Regions from separate parts of the Coprobacillus cateniformis genome, predicted to be linked through region 1. Evidence: riboswitches for the same ligand, from Rfam matches in the RefSeq annotation. Region 1 holds a riboswitch; the other holds the start of a gene.
The links. Region 1 has a riboswitch for lysine ahead of GQF29_RS08405 (ACT domain-containing protein). Riboswitches for the same ligand answer to the same signal wherever they lie in the genome.
Positions count from the first base shown of each region.

Region 2: linked by a shared signal. The riboswitch ahead of GQF29_RS00710 (Na+/H+ antiporter NhaC family protein) and the one ahead of GQF29_RS08405 (ACT domain-containing protein) in region 1 are both predicted to bind lysine.

Region 1 covers NZ_WSNW01000001.1:1,661,795-1,665,229, forward strand. The annotation lists gene GQF29_RS08395 (BglG family transcription antiterminator) at 1-134, opposite strand, end outside; gene GQF29_RS08400 (metallophosphoesterase) at 194-1,267, opposite strand; lysine riboswitch at 1,374-1,546, shown strand; gene GQF29_RS08405 (ACT domain-containing protein) at 1,609-2,076, shown strand; gene dapA (4-hydroxy-tetrahydrodipicolinate synthase) at 2,088-2,984, shown strand; gene dapB (4-hydroxy-tetrahydrodipicolinate reductase) at 2,986-3,435, shown strand, end outside.
Region 2 covers NZ_WSNW01000001.1:128,107-131,541, reverse strand. The annotation lists gene GQF29_RS00725 (hypothetical protein) at 364-759, shown strand; gene GQF29_RS00720 (hypothetical protein) at 840-1,121, shown strand; gene GQF29_RS00715 (hypothetical protein) at 1,123-1,587, shown strand; lysine riboswitch at 1,669-1,836, shown strand; gene GQF29_RS00710 (Na+/H+ antiporter NhaC family protein) at 1,916-3,415, shown strand.

The DNA of each region.
Region 1 (3,435 bases):
AGTGATAAATGAATAATTAAATTATCAAATGCAGTTTGTGAAATTTCAATATTATGTTTTTCAATAACATTTTTCACAATTTTTTCTATTTCTTGTTTTCTTTTTTCATATTGACTGTCTAATTCTATAACCATATACCTTACCTCGCTTTTCATATGATATATTATTTGTCTGAAAAAGTCCATAATAAATATTACTTTTTTGTAAACGCTATTTTTATATCTACAAATTCACAATTTGTTAAGAAACGCATAGGGAATCCCCAAGAACCATAACCGCTTGTGACAATTAAAGAAAAATGATTTTTTTGAAGTAATCCATAAACATTATCATAGAGTGGAGCAGTTAGAAGGGTTACTGGAAAAAATTGTCCAGCATGTGTATGCCCTGATAACTGTAAATCAGCATAATGAAGAACATCCTGATAACGTTTAGGATTATGGTCAAGTAAAATTGTTGGTAAATTTGTATTCATTCCCTGACATATATTATTCATTTTGTTGTCAAGGTGTGCAACAACATCTTCTCTTCCTATTATATTAAATAAGCCATCTACACATACATATTTTTCACTTAGATGGTAGATATTGTATTTTTGATAAAGTTCAGTTTGTAAAATATTTGCATAATGTTCATGATTGCCATTAACTGCAAAGAGTCCATAAGTTGTTTTTATTTGTGAGAATATACTAAGTGCATCTTCTATCATATCTTTTGGAGTTGATTCATCAAATATATCGCCAACAAAACATACCAAATCATACTGCTTATGATTAAACTTATCTACCAGAACTCTTAAATCAGAAAGAGAAGTTCCAGTTCCCAAATGAATATCACTAATCATTCCAATATGTAATTCTTTAAGCATTGTTTCTTTATGAATAGTTATTTCATAATTGGTTTCTACTTTAGAATAGTGTGTTAAATAACTTATGCTTGTTAATAAAATTGAGAAAATGATTAAACCAGTGATGGTTCTATAAACAAAAGGTTTGTGAATACAGTAACAAATAAGTTGATAAATTCCAAAAAGAATAAAAATGATAAATACTGTTATTATATAAAATTGAACAATTGTTGTGAGTGTTAAAAAAACAGTAGAATAAGGGTGAAAAAAAAGCTTAATCATTATAGTTATAAGTGAAAAGATTGTTATGCCTGCTGCACTTATTTTGGTAATCTTAGAAAGATGACGAAATATATAAAGAAAATAAATAAAAGGTGCTATAATAATAAAGAGAAACATAAGAATAAAAATAAATTCCATAGACATACCTCATTTCTTGGCAACAAGTATATCACAAAAATAAAAAAAGTGCTAAAAAAGCTAATCAAATAAAGGTTGCTTTCACATAAGTGTTGTGATAGTATTATGTCAAGATAGAGGCGCAAAAGTCAAAAATTCTTCATTCAAAAGATGCAACTGTGAAGAAGGCGGGGCGATTGCCGAAGGAGTAATGATTTGCATGTTATTATTTCCTGGGAGTATAGAGAATATCTATGCTACTGTCACTTTATAATATTAAAGTGGGGTGCTATTGCGTTGATAAACACTTATTAATTGCAATGGTTTCATTGCAATTTTTTTATAGAAAGAAGGCGAAAGCGATGAATAAAAGTCCAATTACAAAGGTTGAAAGTGATCATGAAATTATTCAAGTTAAGTTTATAAATGTAGAAAAAAATCCTTTATTTATTGGGAATATTTTTAAACAGATTTCATTAAAAGGTGTTAATGTTGATATGATTTCACAAGTTATGTTAGAGGATGATATGAGAATTGATTTTACTTGTCCACTTTCAGATCAAAGAAAACTAAATGAAGCATTAGAGGAAATCAAGCGGAAACATGACAGAATAATGATTTTTCAGAATAGAAATGTTGCTAAGGTTATGGTTGAGGGTGAAAAGATGAAGGATGAAATTGGTGTTGCTGCAAATGTTTTTGAAATATTTGGACAATTCCAGATTCCATTTAGTCAGGTAACAACATCTGATACATCTATATCATTTGTTATTCCAGGTGAATTAAAAGAAGTTGCTGTTCAAGAAATAAAAAAGGCTTATCAATTATAAGGAGGATATTTATGGAACCAATTTTTGAAGGAAGTGCAGTAGCATTGGTGTTACCAATGCATGATGATGGAAGTTTAGATTTTGAGGGGTTTAAAAGACAAGTTCAAAGAATGATTGATGGAGGCGTACAAGCTTTATTAGTAAATGGAACAACGGGTGAAACTGCTACAATTACAATTGAAGAAGAATTTGAGTTAACAAAGATTGTTATTGAAATGGCAAAAGGAACAGGTATAAAGGTTATTGCTGGTGCTGGTTCGAATGATACAGAAACAGCTTTAAAAAAGGCAAAGTTTGCAAAGGAAGTTGGAGCAGATGCTATTCTTGTTGTGACACCATATTATAATAAAACGAGTCAAAGAGGACTTATTGATCATTATACGTATATAGCTGACCAAGTGGAAATTCCTATGATTATTTATAATGTTCCAGGACGTACTGGTATGAATATTGCAGTAGACACTGTTGTTGAGTTAGCAAAGCATAGGAATATTAAGGCTATGAAAGATGCTACTGATAATATTGCTTATGCAATGGATGTACTATCAAAAACGAGAGATTTGGATTTTGATATGTATAGTGGATGTGATGATAATATTCTTCCATTTATTGCAGCTGGTGGTAAGGGTGTGATTTCAGTCTTGTCTAACGTTTATCCTAGAGAAACGGAAAAATTTGCCCAGGCTGTCTTAAAAGGTGATATGGAGCTTGCAAAAGCAATGGCATATGATTTGAATGATGTAAGCAAATATTTATTTGTTGATGTTAATCCGATTATGCCAAAAGTTGCTTTAGCAAAATTAGGAGTATGTGGTGAAATGGTAAGAAGACCACTTATTAAAACAACAGAAGCAAATAAGAAATTGTTATTTGATGCAATGATAAAATTTGAAGAAAAGGGATATTAGTATGAATATATTGGTATGTGGTTTTGGTTTAATGGGTAAAAAAGTTGTCCAGGCTGTGAGAGACAATAAAAAAATGAATCTTATTGGTGTTGTTTCTCCAATCTTTGATGAGACAATTAAGGAGAATATGTATTCATCTTTTCAAGAGGTTCATGATCATATTGATGCTATTATTGATTTTTCTCATCCAAACAATTTAGATGATCTATTAAAGTTTGGAATTAAGCATCATTGTGCTCTTGTTATAGCAACAACGGGTTTTAATGAACAACAATTATTGAGAATTGAAGAAGCATCTTCTCAAGTTCCCATCTTTCAATCATATAACACTTCTTTTGGAGTTTCTATGTTAATTAAAATTGTGAGAGAAGCTGCTAAAGAATTTTATGATCAAGGATATGATATTGAAATTATAGAGAAGCATCATAATCAGAAAATTGATGCTCCTTCA
Region 2 (3,435 bases), 1.5 Mb from region 1:
ATGATGTTGAATTGATTATTGAAGAATCCACTGCTTTAAGAGAAGTAGAATAATTAGAAAAAGGTTTAAACTGCTTTTATCAGGCTGAACCAATAGAAGGTTGATTTTAAAGAGAAACCAAATATAAAATAAGTGATTGAGATTATTGGATATGCTTTAGGGGAGTCTTTTGTACATCATGGGTATATGAGTGAAACAGTTAAGGCGACGTGCAACAGCTAGGTATTAGACATGCGATTGCTGAAACAGAAAAAGAGAATAAAGCATCACAACGACTTTTCCAAAGATGTGGTTTTATAGAATATTTGAGAAATGAAACAATATAGTGACGATTGTCATAGAAGGAGTGTAAGAGAAATCATTATGAAAACCAAGAAGATTGTTATTAATCGTGATAGTGTATGTATGGGGGATGATTGTATGTCTCATGAAAAAAATCTAAGTATTAACGAAGATATGACAATGATAGATTTATTTGAATACTTAATTGAGTATGTTCCTTCTATGAATAATGTCATTTGGGCTGTTCGTTCAGATAAAGGAGTATGTGGCTATATCATTACTGATGAGAATGGGAAAGCAGTTATTGAACTTATTGATGAAAATCAATTCATTATGAATACAGAATTGCACGATATAATGTGTGTATACTATTATCCATCTTGTTTTTCTTGGATAGATGGAGAAACTGGTGAACATGTTCATAAATATAGTGAAAGTCTCTCTTTTCTAGAAAAAGTAAGAAAAGATAATGAATAGTAAGAAAAGATTTTGTTTAGATATGGAAATAATAACAACTTATATCTTAGAAAAGAATAAAAAAGGATTACGTGATTAATATGGTTGAATTAATGTATAAATCTCATAAATTAGCACAAGTTTATATTTGTCATAGTGAATTATTTGAAATCTATGGAGACTATGTAGAATATCCAATTATGAGTAAATATGAAGAGTTTTTTGAAACTTTAATATGTGAAGACGGTTTTGATAACTCTCAATTTGATGATGAGTTATTAAATGCAGAAAATTGGTTCTTATGTGATGATGGCAAAATGATTGGAATTGAATGCCCTGCGCTCTATAAAGAAGACCATTCTATTTATATAAGGTTTAGATAATATGCAAGAAGATCAAAAACAGAGATTAAAACAACTCCTAGAACAACAAAAACAAAGAATATATAATGCAAAAATCAATGAGCAAAAGGAACGTATTTTAAGAGAAATACCTCAATTCCATCAACATTATCAATTTGCTGATAAAGACAATATTATAAGATTAAAAATGTTTCTAAAAAGTTTACCCACTTTAACAAGTGTACGTTTAGATATCTCTCAATTTCCTATTTGGCATGTTATTAAGTCTTTTAAAGATATCAATGATCATTTCAATGTTTGGATTTGTTTTCTAAGTGGTTCACCTGAACTTTTTGAATTGTATCCATATGGAGATATTCAAAACTTTATCAATGATTTTGAAAGTTGGCAATATATAAGTCCTTATTTGATTTTGGTATGTGATAATTTTAAAGATTTCATATTTATTGATGATGAGAAAAAGATAATCCGATCGCAAAATGCTTAAGTGAGAAATATAAATAGAAGTGAAAATATGAACATAAGAGTTGACATAATTAAATATTGTATGTACACTAAAACAAGTTGAATAAATGGTAGAGGTGCAATGATCAAGAGTCCATAATCACAATGTTTGGTACAGTGATTATGAAAAGGGTGATTTGCCGAAGTGTTTTCATGATACCAATAGTGAAAATGCTGGGGGATGATAGAATATATCATCAACTGTCACAATATGTGGAGGGCTATCTCATGCAAATGTATTTTATAATGCTTTGATTGATTGCCAGTCAAAGTTTTTCTTTTGCCGTTTATATCACAAAAAGGAGGAAAACATGAATTTTATTGGAACATTCTGGGCTTTAATCCCAGCGATTATTGCAATTGTGATTGCATTAAAGACAAAAGAAGTTTATATATCGTTATTTATTGGAATTTTTGTTGGAGGATTATTATTGACTGGTTTTCAACCTATTGCAGCTATTGAAACAGTTTTTGAAACAATGATGACAAGTTTATCTGATACTTGGAATATTGGAATATTAATTTTTTTAGTATTTTTAGGAACAATTGTTGCATTAATGACCAGAGCAGGTGGAAGTCGTGCATATGGTGAATGGGCAACACGCAGAATTAAAAATAAGCAAGGTGCATTGTTTTCTACTTTTGGATTAGGGGTTTTAATCTTTGTTGATGATTATTTTAATTGTTTAACGGTTGGGAGTGTCATGCGTCATGTTTGTGATGAATTTAAGATTTCACGTGCTAAACTGGCTTATATCATTGATTCTACAGCTGCACCAATCTGCATTATTGCACCTATTTCAAGCTGGGCTGCGGCTGTGAGTGGTTATACCAGCGGTGATGGTTTTCATCTTTTCTTACAAACAATTCCTTTTAATTTATATGCACTTTTAACAATCATTATGGTTCTATGTGTTATTCGTTTTGATTTGAATATTGGGAGTATGAAAGAACATGAAATATCTGCTCAAAAAGGTGATGTTCATCATGGTAATGAGGAATATAAAGATGTCCATATTATTGAAACATCTGATAAAGGAAAGGTTTTAGATTTAATTTTACCAGTTCTCTTTTTGATTATCAGTTGTATGACTTGTATGGTTTATACAGGTGGTTTCTTTAATGGTGTTTCTTTTATTGAAGCTTTTACAAATTGTAATGCTTCTTTAGGGCTAGTATTAGGATCATTTTTGACATTGGTTTTTACCTTTTTATTATATTTACCACGTCATATTCTCACTTATAATCAATTTGCTGAATGTTTGCCAACTGGATTTAAAATGATGGTTCCTGCAATGACAATTTTAGCTTTGGCTTGGACATTAGGAGATATTGTATCTACACATTTACAGGCTGGTTTATTTGTTTCCACAATATTAGAACAATATCAAATCAGTGTTGCAATTTTACCAGCATGTTTATTTATCATTGCTGCTGGATTAGCCTTTGCAACAGGAACATCTTGGGGAACGTTTGGTATCCTTATTCCAATTGTGACAGCTATTTTTACAGAAGGAAACCCAATGCTTGTTATTTGTATATCATCTATTTTAGCAGGAGCTGTTTGTGGTGATCATATTTCACCAATTTCAGATACAACAATTATGGCATCAGCGGGTGCACAATGTCATCATATTGGTCATGTTTCTACACAACTTCCTTATGCGATGGTTGTTGCAGTTGCATGTATTATTGGCTATATTGTTGCTGGTTTGACACAGAATGTTTGGCTAACATTTCTAAGTGGTCTGATAACTTTATTAATCATGATATTTTGTATTAACAAGAGTAACCTTGTTGTGAAAAGATAATAATTATATATTGCATAACT